DNA from 4 places in the Bradyrhizobium sp. USDA 4354 genome. Region 1 is predicted to be linked to each of the others. Evidence: riboswitches for the same ligand, from Rfam matches in the RefSeq annotation. Region 1 holds a riboswitch; each other region holds the start of a gene.
The links. A riboswitch is a leader RNA that binds a small molecule or an ion and turns the genes downstream of it on or off. The one in region 1 is predicted to bind cobalamin.
Positions count from the first base shown of each region.

Region 2: it holds a riboswitch for cobalamin, as region 1 does, so the genes downstream of both, ACVIIV_RS24330 (TonB-dependent receptor) here and ACVIIV_RS30870 (TonB-dependent receptor) in region 1, are expected to answer to the same signal.
Region 3: it holds a riboswitch for cobalamin, as region 1 does, so the genes downstream of both, ACVIIV_RS16485 (ribonucleoside-diphosphate reductase subunit alpha) here and ACVIIV_RS30870 (TonB-dependent receptor) in region 1, are expected to answer to the same signal.
Region 4: it holds a riboswitch for cobalamin, as region 1 does, so the genes downstream of both, metE (5-methyltetrahydropteroyltriglutamate--homocysteine S-methyltransferase) here and ACVIIV_RS30870 (TonB-dependent receptor) in region 1, are expected to answer to the same signal.

Region 1 is NZ_JBSSDC010000001.1:6,608,076-6,612,284, reverse strand. Features, by position in the region: gene cobT (nicotinate-nucleotide--dimethylbenzimidazole phosphoribosyltransferase) at 1-966, shown strand, start outside; gene ACVIIV_RS30875 (histidine phosphatase family protein) at 959-1,531, opposite strand; cobalamin riboswitch at 1,604-1,804, shown strand; gene ACVIIV_RS30870 (TonB-dependent receptor) at 1,920-4,209, shown strand, end outside.
Region 2 is NZ_JBSSDC010000001.1:5,254,838-5,259,046, forward strand. Features, by position in the region: gene ACVIIV_RS24315 (adenylate/guanylate cyclase domain-containing protein) at 1-396, shown strand, start outside; gene ACVIIV_RS24320 (hypothetical protein) at 520-696, shown strand; gene ACVIIV_RS24325 (hypothetical protein) at 1,265-1,522, shown strand; cobalamin riboswitch at 1,626-1,839, shown strand; partial or broken gene ACVIIV_RS24330 (TonB-dependent receptor) at 1,954-4,187, shown strand.
Region 3 is NZ_JBSSDC010000001.1:3,566,657-3,570,865, forward strand. Features, by position in the region: one part of gene ACVIIV_RS16470 (IS630 family transposase) at 1-234, shown strand, start outside; one part of gene ACVIIV_RS16470 (IS630 family transposase) at 236-838, shown strand; gene ACVIIV_RS16475 (hypothetical protein) at 1,461-1,703, opposite strand; gene ACVIIV_RS16480 (hypothetical protein) at 1,877-2,032, shown strand; cobalamin riboswitch at 2,287-2,504, shown strand; gene ACVIIV_RS16485 (ribonucleoside-diphosphate reductase subunit alpha) at 2,627-4,209, shown strand, end outside.
Region 4 is NZ_JBSSDC010000001.1:3,614,925-3,619,133, reverse strand. Features, by position in the region: gene metE (5-methyltetrahydropteroyltriglutamate--homocysteine S-methyltransferase) at 29-2,374, opposite strand; cobalamin riboswitch at 2,478-2,680, opposite strand; gene ACVIIV_RS16650 (nodulate formation efficiency C protein) at 3,891-4,209, shown strand, end outside.

The sequences.
Region 1 (4,209 bases):
AAGCCGACCGGCGCACTCGGCCGGCTCGAGCAGCTCGCGATCGAGCTTGCAGGTTTGCAGGCGACGGAGCAGCCCCGCGCTTCGCGGGTCCCGATCATCATCTTCGCCGGCGACCACGGCATCGTCGCGCAGGGTGTGTCAGCCTATCCGCAAGAAGTGACCATCGCGATGATGGCGAACTTTGCGGGTGGCGGCGCCGCGATCTCGGTGCTGGCGCGCGAGCTTGGCTCGAGCCTGGAGGTGGTCGACGCCGGCACGCTGGCACCAGGGGAGATGGCGGGCGTCGTCACCGACAAGCCGCGCTCCGGCACGCGCGATTTCAGCGTCGAAGCTGCGCTCACGCCGGCGGAATTGGCCTTCGCCTTCGAAGCCGGCCAGCGCGCGGTGGCGCGCGCCGAGGCCAGTCAGCCCGATCTGTTGATCTTCGGCGAGATGGGCATCGGCAACACCACGACATCCGCCGCGATCGCGGCGAGCCTGCTTGGCGTGAGCGCCGAGGAGATCGCGGGCAGCGGTACCGGCGTCGATGCGGCCGGCCGGGCGCACAAGGCGCGGGTGATCGATGCGGCGATCGCACGCCACGGCGTCGCCGGAGCCTCGCCCGAAAAGATCCTGTGTGCCGTCGGCGGCCTCGAGATCGCTGCGATCTCAGGCGCTATCATTGCGGCCGCGCAGCGCCGCATTCCCGTGTTGATCGACGGCTTCATCGTGTCGGTCGCGGCGCTGGCGGCGGCGCGTCTCAATCCGTCCTGCCAGCCGTTCCAGCTAGCCTCGCATCAATCGGCGGAGCAGGGACATCGGCTGGTGTTGCGCGCGCTCAACGTGCAGCCGTTGATCAGCCTCGATCTCAGGCTCGGCGAGGGATCGGGCGCGGCCATCGCGCTGCCGCTGGTCCGCTCGGCCTGTGCGCTTCACAACGGCATGGCGACGTTCGCACAGGCCAATGTGCCGGATCGGCCTAGCTGATCCGCTGATTGACGAAAACGACCCGCCAACCGCCCGCGAGCCGGTCGATCCGGGTCAGCGACAGCGGATCGATCACGAGGCGCAAGGCGGCTTGCGGCGTCAGGTCCAGCGCGATGCAGAGCGCGGCGCGGATGGTGCCGGAATGTACGACCAGCGCTGCGGAGCCTGCGCCAATCCGCGACAGACCGAGCCGGACGCGCGCGACCTGATCCGCAAAGCTTTCGCCGTTCGGCGGTCGTCCGCGCGCCGGATCGCGCCAGAACTGCGCATAGGCATCGCCACCGGTCGCGGCGAGCTCGTCATGCCGATGGCCGGTCCAATCGCCGAAATCCTGCTCGCGGAATTCGCTGACCAACTCCGGTTCGAGCCCCAGTGCGCGCGCCGTGTCGACCGTGCGTCGCGACGGGCTGGCATAGCTGGCGCGATCCGGCGGCAAGCGCTGCCGCAGAGCCGCCAATGCCGCGTGATCGCCGAGGTCGGCCCGCGCATCGGCTGCATGGATCGTCCCGGCCACGCCCTTGACGGCCGCATGCCGTATCAACCAGAGGAAGGTCTCGCCTTCCATGCTCATCTCCAAGGAAGTTGGTGGCTGTTGCCGCAACGCCGCAACTGGCACATTGACTCTGTCTTGGAGGTAATCCTAGATGCTCGCGACGGTTTTCCCGAGAGGGAATGAAAAGGGAATGCGGTGCGGGGCGTTGTCCCCAATGCCGCGGCTGCCCCCGCAACTGTGAGCGGATAATCCTTCGTCACGAGCCACTGGGTCCTCGGTCCCGGGAAGGCGACGAAGCGGTCATGACCCGCGAGCCAGGAGACCTGCCGTCAGCCGTGGTCACACGCGAAGATGTCGGTCGGGGAGTACAGACATTCGGCTTCATCGGACGGCTGACAAGCCCAGGATGAGACCTCGTTCGCTGTGACGTGCCACTGACGTCATACCGAGGTTTTGTACTGTGTCTTCCATCCGTATCGCACGACCGCGCCGCTTCCTGCTTGCCTCCGTGGTCCTTACGTCGTTTGCAGCCGCCGGCCTGGCTCCCGCGCTGGCACAGCAGGCCCGCGAGCCGCTGCCGCCTGTTGAGGTGTCGCCCGCTCAATCCCGCAAGCAGGCGAGGCCAGTGGGCCGGGAGGCGCAGCGCGCACGCCGTGCGGCTGTACGCAGGCCGGAATCTGCATCCGCAGCGCCCAAGCCTGTCGTGCCGACCGCCGCAGTGCAGACGCCGCTCAACAGCAATGCGGTGGCCGAAAGCGCCTCGCGGCTCGGCCTGACGGTGCGTCAGACGCCCGCGACGGTCGAGGTGATCTCGGCCGAGACCATGCGCGAGCAGGGCTATCGCACCGTCTCTGAGGTGGCGCAGGGCGCGGTCGGCGTCACCTCCGGCGACAACCCGGCCGAGCCTTCGGCCTTCTCCATGCGCGGCTTCACCAACAGCCAGATCAACACGCTCTACAACGGCATCAAGATCGGTCCGCAGAACATGACCTCGCGGATCGTCGACACCGCCAATCTGGAGGCCGTGGAATTCTTGAAGGGCCCGGCCTCGCTGATCTCGGGCGAAGGCGCCGCGGGCGGCGCCATCAACTTGGTCAACAAGCAGCCGCACACCGGACCGATCCGCAACGAAGCTGATTTATCGTGGGACTCGCTGAATTCGTTCCGCGCGCATTACGGCTCGGGCGGCAGCACCAACGTGCAGGGGCTGGACTACCGCTTCGACATCAGCCGTTCCACGCTCAACGGCTTTGCCGACGACACCAACGTCAAGACGTTCGGCACATCCGGCCAGCTCAATTACCGCATCTCCGATAGCCTCAAGATCTGGGGCGCGCTCGAATACCGGGAGGATCGCTCGAAAGCCTATTGGGGCGCGCCGCTGGTGCCGGTCGCCTTCAGCGGCTCGCATGCGACGACGGGGATCGTCTCCGGCAACTATGTCTCGAATTACAACGGAACCAATCTCGGCGCCGTCACCATCGACGACCGCACCTTCAACACCAATTACAATGTCCTCGACAACCGCAACGTCGCCCAGGAAGTGTGGCTGCGCGGCGGCTTCGAGCTGAAGCTCGCGCCTGACTTGACGCTGAAGAGCCAGGCCTATGGCTACGGTGCGGAGCGGAAATGGTTCAACAACGAGATCGAGGCGTTCAATTCCACCACGAACCTCGTCGATCGCGAGCGCTTCTATGTGGCACACAGCCAGCGTCTGGTCGGCAACATCACCGACTTGATCTGGGACACTGATATCGCGGGCTTCGACAACCGGCTGGTCACGACGCTCTCGTCGAGCTATCTCGATTTCGTAAGGCCCGGCGCGGCAAACTTTCCCGGTGATTCCGTTTCGCGCGTCGATCCCAACCGCGGCTTTTACGGCCTGCTCACGACACAGCAGCAGACCGCGCGCATCGACAACGAGGCGCTGTCGTTCGAGGACCGGCTGAAGCTGACACGTAGCTTCGCGCTGATCGGCGGCCTGCGTGTCGAGCACATCGGGCTCGACCGCAACTCGACCGACAAGAACGGTCTGGAGAAGGCAGGCTTTCCATTCACGAAAGACTGGGCGCCGGTGACGGGACGCATCGGCTACACCTGGGAGGCCGTTCCTGGCCTCACCTTCTTCAGCCAGTACGCCACCGGTGCCGACATCGCCGCCAACAACATCTTCCTGCTGGGGCCGACCCAACCGCTCGACCTGACGACGGCGCGTACCTATGAGACCGGGGTCAAGCACCTGTTCTGGGACAACAGGGCGGAATGGTCGTTCTCGGCCTACGACATCCTGCGCAAGAACGTCTATGCCGCGGCCGGCGGCATGCAGCTGAATATCGCCGGACGACAGGAGTCCAAGGGCGTCGAGCTTGCCGCCTCCGTGCGCCCGATCGAGCCGCTGCGGCTGTGGGGCAACATCGCCTATGTCGATGCGCGCTATGCCGACTACAATTTCGCCGGTGGCTCGTTCTCCGGCAACACGCCGCCGAACGTGCCGCGTATCGTGGCCAATGTCGGCGCGTCGTATCGGTTCTTCACGCCCTGGCCAGTGGAGCTCGGCATCACCGGCCGCCATGTCGGAGACCGCTACAACACCGATGCCAACGTGGTGACGATGAAGGCCTACACAGTCGCGGACGTTTACGCCTTCATCGACTTCCCCAGGACGGTGTTCGCTGCGGTCGATCAGGCCCGCCTGACCTTCCGTGTCCGCAACATCACCGACAAGCGCTACGCGATCTGGGGCGATCCGT
Region 2 (4,209 bases), 1.4 Mb from region 1:
AATCTCGCCTCGCGGCTCGAGGCCGTCAACAAGGTCTACGGCACCCGCATCCTGATCTCGCAGCCGACTGCGGATGCAATTGGATCGCGCCTCGAATTGCGCGAGATCGATCGTCTGGCGGTTGCGGGGCAAAGCGCGCCGCAGGCGATCTTCGAGGTGATGGCGAGACCAGGCGCACTCACCGATGCACAAGTGAGCCTGCGCACGCACTATGCCGAAGGTCTCGCCGCCTATCGCGCCCGGCGCTTCGACGAGGCCCGTGCAGCCTTCAACGCGGCGCTCGAGGCGGTGCCTGGCGACGGCCCCTCGCGCGCGATGCTCGGGCGCATCACCCAGTTCGCGCCCCATCCGCCGGATGCCAATTGGGATGGCGCCTGGCGGCTGGAGCAGAAATAGCCGTGGCTGCGGTCCGGTATGCCGGACCGAGAAAAAACGATGCTACTCCATAACGATGTTCGCCGTGACCTATTTCCCGGGCCTAGGTTTGACGTCCCTGAGGCGTCTAATGGGGACACGCCGATGACACATCTCGAGGACAGGCTCGAACGGTTCGAGACGCTCACCGCCGAATGCGAGCTGATTGCCAAGCTCGCCACCGACAGCACCAAGCGCGAGTTCTATTTGAGGCTCGCCGAGCAGTACCGCCAGCTGGCGGCAGATATGCGGCATGCGATCGCGACCAGGGCTGCGGCCTGAGCCGTCTGCAATCCGTTCTTAACGTTTGGCGCGCATCCTAGAAGCATGCGGGCGTCGTCTGATCGGCGATGGCTCGTGGTGGGAAGGCCGGGGTTCGTTGCAATGCAGCGTGCCTCGCGAGTGTCATTTGCCATGCCTGACAGGGCAATCCCATGCGCCTCGTTGGAGTGATCATATTCGCGCTCATGACGGCGGCCTGTGATCAGCAGGACATCACCGGCTCGACGACGCCAGTCTGTCCGATGCGAAACTACAGCTACAATCCACGCGACATGAACCAGTGTGTCAACGCCTGCAAAGCGTGCGACCGCGGCACAACCGTCACCTGCACGACCTCCTGCACCCTCAAGGGAGCTCGCTGAGCGGGGACCGCCTTCTGCCTTGCAGGGATCGCAACCGCGCGACGAGGTCGGTGAGGTCGCAACGCGATCGCCCACGAGACCTGACGGCTTGCGGATACCGGGAACCGATAGCGGCCCAGGGTCAAAGGCTGGCGGTGCTCCGGCACCGGAACGATTCACATGGATTAATCATTGAAGGGGGCGGGCGGGACGCGGAGTCCGATGGAATGGGTATGCTCGATCCCGGTCGATTTCTGGTGTCGTGCTCGCATTGCGATGCCTGGCCGATGGCGGCCAATGTGAAGCGGACGAGCTGGTCTGCGTCCCCGCACGAGGTCCGCTTCGTCTGCACGCGCTGCCGCCGCGAAGAGACCGCGATCGTCTCCGCCTCCGGCGAATTGACGCCCATCAAGCACGTCGATGTCCCGCCGCACGATGTCGCTGTCGCCTGGGCCCAGGCCCAACGTTTGCGAGGGCGGACCTGAGCGGCCGGCCGCCCTCCCATGGACCGGCATTGGCCGGTACGTCGATGCCAGCTTGCGGAGGTGACAACGGCCGCCGGTCGATTGACTCCCGGTCCGGACGACTCGTAGATTGAACGGTGACGGTTCTCCTTACGGAGATCAAAAGGGAACGTGGTGCGAGATTTCCCAACGCCGGGATCTTCTCAATGCCATGGCTGCCCCCGCAACTGTAAGCGGTGAATCTCTCGTCCTGTGCCACTGGGAATCTCGGTCCTGGGAAGGCGACGTAGAGGTAACGACCCGCGAGCCAGGAGACCTGCCGTCAGCCGTGGTCACACGCGAAGATGTCGGTCGGGGAGTACAGACATTAGCTTCACCGGAGCAATCGATCGCTCCGCCGTAAAGCCTCGTTCGCTGTGACGTGCCACTGACGTCATGCCGAGGTTATCATTGTGTCCCGTATTGTCACTGCCGCCAGGCGCTGCTGCGCCGGCATGGTTGCGGCCGTTTCCTTCCATTCGCTCGATCTCTCCATCGCCCGCGCACAGCAGGCCGTCGCCGAGCAGTTGCCGCCGGTCGAAGTGACCAAGCCTGACGATCAGAACCGTACGCGGGCCAGGGCGACCGGCGATGGCGACGCGGGGAGGCGCCGGGCGACGCCGAACGGAGCACCGAGCGGGACAGGCTCGTCCGGCTCCGGCAGCGAGGTGGTCGCCAACAATGGCGGCATCGTCGGCGCGGCCACGACCGTCATCACGGCGGCGGACATCGCGCATGCGCCCTCGCAGACGCTGGCCGAGATCATCGCGGTGCAGGTGCCGGGCGCCCAGATCACGACGTTCTATGGCGGCCAGATCGGTGCCAAGACCAATGTCGACCTGCGCGGCTTCGGCGCGTTCGCCACTGCCAACACCTTGGTGCTGGTCAACGGACGGCGGCTGAACGACATCGATATGGCGCAGGTGGATCTCTCCACCGTCCCGCTCAATTCGATCGAACGTATCGAGGTCACCCGCGGCAATTCCGGTGCTGTGCTCTATGGTGACAATGCGGTCGGCGGCGTGATCAACATCGTCACCAAAAACGGTGTCGGCGGCCCGCCCGCGACAGCGCGCATCGAGGCCGGCTTCGGCTCGTTCAACACCAGGCTGGGTAACGTCTCGACCTTGCTCAATTCCGGTCCATGGTCGACCTCGTTCTACGGCAATGCCGTCAGGACCGATGGCTATCGCGACAACAATCGATACTCCCAGGCGAACGGCGTCGGCAATCTGAACTATACGACGCCGGGCCTGACTGCTTTCCTGACCGTCACCGGTGACAATCAGGAGTTGCGACTGCCGGGCGGCCGCACGGTCGATCCGTCGATCGGCGTCGACGAGCTCGCGACCAGCCGGCGCGGGACCAGCACGCCTTTCAATTACGCCAACCAGCAGGGTTTCAGCGCGACGGCGGGCTTCACCAAGACCCTGGTCAACGGCGTCGATCTCATCGTCGACGGCGGCCTGCGCGACAAGAAACAGCAGAGCGCGTTCTTCTCGAGCCCGACGCCGGTTCCGGCTTTCTTCACGTCGACCTATGTCGAGGCCGATCTGACGACATGGTCGATCACGCCGCGCCTCAGCGTGAAGAGCCTTCTGCTCGGGATGCCGTCGCAGCTCTTGACCGGCATCGACTATTACGATGCGGGCTTTCAGCAGAACCGCGGCGCCGGCCAGGGCCTCGCCCCCTGGCACAATTACGACCTCAGGCAGCGGACGGTGGCGGGCTATGTCCAGCACACGCTGGGTGTCGCGCCGACGACCGACATCTCCTACGGCGCACGGGTGCAGAACGTCAATCTCTCGGCCCGGGACAATTTTGATCCGGCGGCTCCGTTCAATGCCGACATCGGTGCGCTTCCGCTGAGAAGCGATGAGACTCAATTTGCGCTGCACCTCGGTGCCGAGCATCGTCTCAGCGATAGCGTCGCGCTGTTCGGCCGGGTGGCGCGCGCCTTCCGCACGCCTGACGTCGACGAGCGGGTGTCGTCAGGCCCTTCATTCGACCCGTTGTTCAATCCGCTTCCGCAGACGTTTCAGCTCAAGACCCAGACCTCGCAGGACATCGAGGGCGGGCTGCGCATCAGAGGGGGGGGGGCGGACTGCAGATGCAAAGCAGTCTCTATCTGATGGACCTCGCCAGCGAGATCCATTTCAATCCGATCCTGTTCTACAACACCAATCTCGATCCGACCCGCCGTTACGGCTCGGAGACCAGTGTCGCCTATCGCATCAACGATGCACTGCTGGTGCGTTCCGGCATGGCCTATACCCGGGCTGTCTTCCGCGAAGGCATCTGGGCGGGCAACGACGTGCCGCTGGTGTCGCGCTACACCGCGAGTGCGGGCCTCACCTGGAACATCTGGCAGAACTATCTGGTGTTTGATGCCACCGCGCGTTTCTGGAGCGAGCGTCGCATGGACAATGACCAGGCCGGAACCCAGAGGCCTATCCCTGCGAATGGCACGATCGACGTCAAGCTCAGCGGTCAATATGAGCGGTACTTCTGGTCGTTCAGCGTCAACAATCTGCTAAACGCGCTCTACTACGACTATGCCATCGCAAGCACCTTCACGGATGGACGCTTCAGCGCCTATCCGCTGCCCGGTCGCACCTATCTGCTCAAGGCCGGCGCCAAATTCTGATCGAGGCTTTGACGTCAACAGG
Region 3 (4,209 bases), 3.0 Mb from region 1:
AGCACGGCCATCGGCTGGATGCAGCGGGTCGAGGAGACCGGCAGCGTTGAGCCTGGCCAGATGGGCGGTCACAAGCCGAAGGCGGTGTCGGGAGACCACGCAGTCTGGCTGTCGCAGCGGATCAAGGACGGCGATTTCACTATACGCGGTCTCGTTGCCGAGCTTGCCGGTCGCGGTCTGAAGGTCGACTACCACTCGGTGTGGGACTTCGTGCATGCCGAGAAGCTCAGCTTCAAAAAAAAGCGTGGCGGCTGGCGAACGCGATCGAGCCGAGGTCGCGCGGCGGCGAGCCCAGTGGGCAAAGTATCAAGGACGCGTCGAAGCTGAACGGCTGGTTTTCATCGACGAGACCTGGACCAGGACCGATATGGCCCCCTTGCGGGGATGGGCGCCGCGCGGGAGCAGACTTCACGCAAAGGTCCCCCACGGCCGCTGGAAGACCATGACCTTCCTGGCGGCCCTGCGCCACGACCGGATCGATGCGCCATGGTTCATCGAGGGGCCAATCGATGGCGTGAGCTTCCGCACCTATGTCGAGAAGGTTCTCCTGCCGACCCTTCAGCCCGGCGACATCGTCGTCCTGGATAATCTCGGCAGTCACAGGAGCAAAGCCGTCCGCCAGCTCATCCGTTCAGTCGGGGCCAAGCTCTTCTTCCTACCAAAATACTCGCCCGACCTGAACCCGATCGAACAGGTCTTTGCCAAGCTCAAGCACCTCGTCCGCAAAGCTGCCGCGCGAACCGTCGACGCGGTCTGCGCCGCAATCGGCCACGCACTCGATGCCTTCACCGCCGATGAATGCGCCAACTACCTCAGAAATTCAGGGTATCGAACTTAATGCCATCGCGCTTTAGTGCAAAACAGCCGAATGCTCAGGTGATTTGGGATGGCATGTCGCGAACTGGGGCTTTGCAGTGTCCATCAGAAGAGGAGCCTCTTCTGATGCCCCTGATCGCGCTCGATCTTTTGCTCGATGGTCCTGCATCAGCCGAGTCCTTGGTATTTCGAAAGTGAGACCGGATGGACTTTACCTCAACTCGCGGGGGCTCCAGCAGTCGGGCAGCGCGGGCCCGCAAGAGAACTTATCGGTTTCCCGTCCGCAGACGCAGCGGCTTTCGAACAGCAGTTGACGGAGATCGCCAATGCAGGTGGCGGCGTGCCGATGCAAGTCTCCGTTCATCAAGTCGGCGCATCCTTACCTGAGGGACAGCCCCTTAGGGAGGCGGTAACACGAATACTCGATGCTACCGCATTTCGGAAGGTCTCCGGCGATGCTGATCGCCGCCGGGCCCGCGCCGACCACGAGAACGTCCCAGACGCGGTCGTCGTCCACGCCGTTCACACCTCATCCTGACGAAACTGATGGCGGGGCGGCGTGGTCCGTTCGGGCGGCGCTTCGAGGCCCGCTTGGGACAGAGTCGGCTCCGGTGTCCGCTCCCGCAGCGACTCGATCCGGGTAATCAAGGCAACTTTTTTTCGTTCGGAGCCGGCATTCGCGCGATCGCGGCCAGTCTCCACGTGGACTGTTCCGGGAAGCCAACGTCGCGCAGTGCCTGCGGCGTTTGGCGTGGTTCGACCATCCCGAGCGTTGCCCACAGCTGAGCCATCTTGTCAATGCGCTCGTAATACGTGCGGCCGCGAACGTCGCGCAGCCAGTCCTCCCGCAGCAACGCGTGCTGGAGACGTTGCAGCCCTTGGGTCATCAAACGGATCGGTGACGTTAGCGCTCGCTCGCTCGAAAGCGGCAGAGCTCAGCACTTGGTCGGGCACGCGCGCGCCCCAGAAGCTCGGGAATGACAAATATGTGCTAGGGGAGTAATCGGCGCTGGAGTTGCACGATGCTTCGTCGGTCTGCCAGGGCAGGCCGAGCCAGCGCGTGAGCGCATTCCTGGGTGGCCAGGGCGCCTTTACATTTAAGATCGTGGCGCGGATCGGGCTGCGCAGCGCAGCATGGCTGATCGGCCTCGTTGCCGTCTGCGAGATTGTCCGGCTGCTCAATCCGCTCGGGCGTGGTCGTACGATCTCGACTTGAACGACGAGGCGTGACGACATCGCGTCTTTGGACTTTTCCGTCAGGGAGGCACGGCGCGATCTGCGCCGTGCATCGAGGAGCACTTCGTACGCTCCTCGGCACCGAACCGCAGGGCGCGTTGACGAGCACGATCTTCGCGCGGCTCGGGCGCAGCACGGCTTAGGTCTTGCCAAGCCGCCCGCCGAAATTCCCGCATTCCACAGCCAATCTGAGCGGAAGCTCAAACGAATCGTTGACACTCGCTCGCGAATATCACCACATGTGGGCGTCACGGTTCCGCTAGATCGCAAGATTTAGTGGCTAAGAGGGAAGCCGGTGAACTGCGCCAGAAGGCGCGGAATTCCGGCGCTGCCCCCGCAACTGTCAGCAGCGAGCTGCCTCCGACAATCGTCACTGGTGCTTTCGTGCCGGGAAGACGGGATGCGAGCGACGACCTGCGAGCCAGGAGACCTGCCGTGACGATCTGAACGTCCACGGGCGGGGTGTCCGGCGGTCGCTTGCATGCACCGTCCGGCATTTTGCTGCGGGCGTTTCTGCAGCGTCCTTCCCTATCAGCCCCGTTCAAATACAACGCGCGCATCACGGGGCCTATTGATGTCACTGAACCTTCACGACGCGGAAACTTCCTCCGCACCCATCATCCAGTTGCGTCCACAGTCGCTGGCGCCCGCTTCGAGCGAGCCGGCCATGCAGATCATTCGCCGCAACGGCAAGGTCACGCCGTTCGATTCCGCCAAGATCGCGGTTGCCATGACCAAGGCGTTCCTCGCGGTCGAGGGCACCACCGCGGTTGCCTCGCGCCGCGTCCATGAGAGCGTCGAGCAGCTCACAGTTGAAGTTGTCAGCGCGCTGATGCGGCGGGCCGGCGAGGGGCGTACGTTCCATATCGAGGACGTGCAGGACCAGGTCGAGCTCGCCTTGATGCGCAGCGAGCACCACAAGGTCGCGCGCGCCTATGTGCTGTACCGCGAAGAGCGAGCGCGCCAGCGAGCCGAGGAGGCAGCCACCGAGGCGACCCCTGCCGCGGCGCCGTCACTCCATGTCACGCTCCCCGACGGCTCGCGCGTTGGTCTCGATAGCAGGCGCCTCGCGCTGATCATCGGTGAAGCCTGCGCCGGCCTCGATGGTGTGTCTGCCGCCCCCGTTCTGGCCGAGACCACCCGCAACCTCTACGACGGCATCAGCCAGGAAGAGCTGGCGCTGGCCTCCATCATGGCCGCGCGCACGCTGGTCGAGCAGGAACCGAACTACGCCTATGTCAGCGCGCGTCTGTTGCTCGACAAGCTTCGCGGCGAAGTGCTGTCCTATGTCCATGGCGCCCCGACGTCCGCCTCGCAGGCGGATATGGCAACCCGCTATGGCGAGTATTTCCCGGCCTATGTGAAGACCGGCATCACGGCCGAGCTGCTCGATCCTGATTTGGCCCGTTTCGACCTCGGCCGGATCGCCGCCGCGCTCAAGCCGGAGCGCGACCTGAACTTCCAGTTCCTCGGCCTCCAGACGCTCTACGACCGCTACTTCATGCACGTGCGCGGAAAGCGCATCGAATTGCCCCAGGCCTTCTTCATGCGCGTCGCGATGGGGCTGGCGGTCCGCGAGATCGATCGCGAAGCCAAGGCGATCGAGTTCTACGATCTGCTGTCGTCGTTCGACTTCATGGCCTCGACTCCGACACTGTTCAATTCGGGTACGCTGCGCCCGCAGCTGTCCTCCTGCTTCCTCACCACCGTCTCCGACGATCTCGACAGCATCTTCAAGTCGATCAAAGACAATGCGCTGCTCGCAAAATACTCCGGCGGCCTCGGCAACGACTGGACGCCGGTCCGCGGCCTCGGCGCCCATATCAAGGGCACCAACGGCGAAAGCCAGGGCATCATCCCGTTCCTGAAGGTCGCCAACGACACCGCGATCGCCGTCAACCAAGGGGGCAAGCGCAAAGGCGCGGTGTGCGCCTATCTGGAGACCTGGCACGTCGACATGGAGGAATTCCTCGATCTGCGCAAGAACACCGGCGACGATCGTCGCCGTACCCACGACATGAATACCGCCAACTGGGTGCCGGACCTCTTCATGCAGCGTGTCGACACCGATAGCGAATGGACACTGTTCTCGCCGGACGAGACGCCGGACTTGCATGATCTCTACGGCGAGGCGTTCAAGTCGGCCTACGAGGCCTA
Region 4 (4,209 bases), 3.0 Mb from region 1:
CTTTGTCGAGAAGAGAGCCAAGCCCGGATCAACGGCCTCGCGGATCGAATGCAGCCCGCAGTTGGCGGGCGGCAGCGACCATGTTCGCTAGCGCCGGCCGAACCTCCTCCCATTTGCGCGTCTTCAGGCCGCAGTCCGGATTGACCCAGAGCTGCGTATCCTGCAGCCGGGTCCGAGCCAACGCCATCAGCTCCTTCATTTCGCTGGTCTCGGGAACGCGTGGAGAGTGGATGTCGTACACGCCCGGCCCGATCTGATTTGGATACTCGTAGTTCCTGAACGCGTCGAGTAGTTCCATTTTCGAGCGCGACGTCTCGATCGAGATGACATCTGCGTCCATTGCAGCGATCGCACCGATGATGTCGTTGAACTCCGAGTAGCACATATGTGTGTGAATTTGCGTTTCATCGGCGACGCCCGATGAGCAGATGCTGAAGCAATCCACGGCCCAGTCGAGATAGGCCGTCCAATCCGATCGACGCAACGGCATTCCTTCGCGCAGTGCGGCTTCGTCGATCTGGATCATTGTCGCACCAGCATTCTCGAGATCGCGAACTTCGTCTCGGATCGCGAGCGCAATCTGGCGGCAGACCTCGCTTCTGGGAATATCATCGCGAACAAAGGACCAGTTCAAGATCGTCACCGGTCCGGTCAACATCGCCTTCATCGGCTTCCTCGTTAGTGATTGCGCGTAGCGCCACCAGTCCACCGTGATAGGCCTCGGCCGCACTACATCGCCAAACAGGATCGGTGGCCTGACGCAGCGCGAGCCGTAGGACTGCACCCATCCGTTCCTGGTAAATGCGAAGCCGGCGAGTTGCTCGCCGAAGTACTGCACCATGTCATTGCGCTCGAACTCGCCGTGCACGAGGACGTCGAGACCGATGTCCTCCTGCCAACGTACGGCGCGCGCAGTCTCCTCCTTGAGGAACCTGTCGTATTGCTCGTCACTTATCGCGCCTCGCGCATGCGCCGCACGGGCATTCCGGACCTCTGTGGTCTGCGGAAACGATCCGATGGTCGTGGTAGGAAAAGCCGGTAGTCCGAAACGGTTGCTTTGGATCTCGGCACGACGGGCAAATGGGCTGGCGCGCCGACGCATGGTCTGATCGATCGCTTTCATCCGTACAGCGACATTGGCATCACGGATTTTCGGCGAAGACCGGCGGCCACTCGCGGCACATTCCGACTCGGCAAGAGATAGCGCAACATTCTGGTCGCCTGCGAGTGCCCGCGCCAGGATCGTAAGCTCCCGCATCTTCTGGACCGCGAAAGAAAGCCAGCTCTTGACGTCGGAAGCGAGCCCGGTTTCGAGTTCAACATCGACCGGCACATGAAGCAGCGAGCAGGATGGAGCAATCTGTACACGATCCTTGCCGAGCTTCTCAATCGCGGGTTCGAGCCGCTGGCGCAGCGACGACAAATTCGACCGCCATACATTCCGGCCGTCGACGACACCGAGCGACATGACGAGATCACTTCGGCCGCCAGCGATGATCTGGTCCAACAACTGTGGCGCTCGAACCAGATCGAGGTGCAGTCCGGCAACCGGCAGGCTCAAGGCGGTGTCCAAATTGTCCCCGAGCTCGCCGAAATAGCTGGCAACTAAGATCTTGATGGCCGGCCCCTCCTTGGTGAGCCGGTCATAGGCATGTCGCAACGATTGTCGCGCCCTCTCATCCAGATCAAGAACCAGGCAGGGTTCGTCGAACTGAACCCAATTTGCCCCACGTCTGGCCAATTCCTGCAGAACCTCGATATAGGCCGGTATCAGTTCATCCAGTAATGAGAGTGGCTGGAACGCAGGATCGGGACTCTTGCCGAGCTTTAGGAATGTGACCGGCCCGATCAGGACAGGGCGGGTCTGAAAGCCAAGGGCCTTGGCTTCGTCATACTCCTCGATCGGCTTGCGAGAGCATAGCCTAAAAGTCTGTCCCCTGTGAAACTCGGGGACCATGTAGTGGTAGTTGGTGTCGAACCACTTGGTCATCTCCTGCGCGGGTGCGCCAAATCCGCGCGGTCCGTGACCGCAACTCGCATCCTGATCGTCGCATTGTGATCCGCGGGCCATAGCGAAGTACGTCTTGAGCGAAATGGATTCGGCGTTCGAGGCGTAGATCTCCGGGATGGCGCCAACCATGAAACTTGTGTCGAGCACCTGGTCATACAGCGAGAAATCGTTCGATGGAATGACCGTGACTCCGATAGATCTCTGACGAGCCCAGTTCGCGGCACGCAGGCCAGCTGCGTCCTCGAGCAACTGCTGTTCGCTGCTTTTTCCGGCCCAATAGCTTTCTAGAGCGAGTTTGAGCTCGCGCCTTGGACCGATGCGTGGCGTTCCGAGCGTGGCAACCGGAAGGGAGAGAAGAGACATAGCGTTAACCCCATGTTGGGGGCAAAGGCCAGGGCGGACGCAGGCAGGGGAAGTCGCGCGGTGCGACGGCTGCTTGGCGCACCACCGGGACACCCCGCCCGTGGACGAATATATTGTCGGGGCAGGTCTCCTGGCTCGCGGTTCATCGCTGCTGTCCGGCCTTCCCGAAGCCGCGCAGGCTTCAGTGACATCGTTGGACAGCGGCTCGCCGCTCACAGTTGCGGGGGCAGCGCCGGCATTTTCACCGGCTTCCCTCTTAGCTCCGGATCAAGTGGAAACCGGAGAACCTCGACGACTTGGATTATCGGCAAGAGAAGTCTTCCGTCAACCTCTCAGATTATGTCTCAAGCTGATGCTGCGAGATCTGCTACGCGAATGATCGTGCATCTCTATCGTTGAGACGATGTAGAAGCGCTCTCCAATCAGCGATATCGGAATGACCATCGCAGCTGCCCGCGGGCCGCACGCCAGATCGAAGGGACAAACGCGGCTTGCGCGGTCGGGACTGCTGGCTCGAGCTGAACGCATTTGATGCGAGTCCCGGCTTCCCAACGGTTCTTGAGTACGTCCGCCATTCAGCCCCCCTTCTCGACCAACAGGATCCGTGTTGAATAAGCCCAAGACACCTGCCGAAAGCCAGCAACATACCCGGCGAGCACGTGATTTGCGGGGCCAGCCAGACCTCAAATGCTCGGCGGTGAAGATCGGCTTTCGCGTCGTTGGGCATCGAGTGCAAAGCTCAGCTGGCTGAGGCTGCTCTCGACTTCCGGAGCGCCGCATGTCGCGAAAGGAGCGCCAATCGCGCCGTGGCCCCTTGGCCGTAAGTGCCAAAAGGCATGGCAGAGATCGAAAACCCACATTCCGACAACGATAGCGAACCAAACGATTCAATGGCGGCAAACGTGCTCCCAATTCTCATTAGGAACTCGGCGCCGAGGCATTCCCCTGCGCCGTCGAATATCCAGTGCGTGACGAGGATGCATAAGCCGCGCTGGAAAGGCTGAACGGAAACATCGAAACGTGCGCAAGTCGGAAAGTCGACAAAGCGGACACAAAACCGGTGCGAATTGCCGTCTATTGCGTGGCACGAAGAATGCAGGTCCTCGGCATGCCCAGTCCCTCCTGCTGGGCATGTCCAGCACAGCAAATTGAGGCTGTCGTTGGCAGTGAAGTTAGCGGCGCGTGACATAGAGGGGAGCGCCTGCTCGCACGGGACACCGTCGGTCTCCCCGTCGCGTCGCCGCTAACTTCTTGCGCTCGCGCATAACAGGTTGAAGGTTGCTCGCTTTGGAATGACGTGTGGATGAAACCAGATAGGCTGACAGTTATGAGGAAAATGTCTGCAAGACGCGCGTTATGGTTTTGTCTCTGTCAATCCCTGATCTGCTTGGCCGGGCTGGCTCCGACGAGCAACAGTGTTCGCGCCAACGAGAGCCCCCTTATCGAAAGATTCAAGTCGACGTGGCGAGCGCAAGACGGCGAGACAATAGATGAAATTATCTCCAAGGTCTCGAAGGTGGCACAGTTCGTCCCGCGAATGTGGGGCGTCGCTGAACTTGACCAAAATGACCATGTGCTCATTTGGTGGGCCAGGCACCGAGATGAGACATTAGGCGAACAGAAGGTTATCGCCTGGAAGATCGCGCACGACGGCACGTTTCAACTTGCGTCGACTTATGCAAAGCCGATGGAATTGGGCTGGCGCGCCCTGGCGCTCTCGTTGATCGCCAGTGAAGTCAAGGATGGCGAAAGGGACGCAAATCTTCGCTTTCTGCATGATCCGAGCAACTTCAACTTTGTGACGACCACGCAAGGCCGGCTCGGCGATCTTCTGC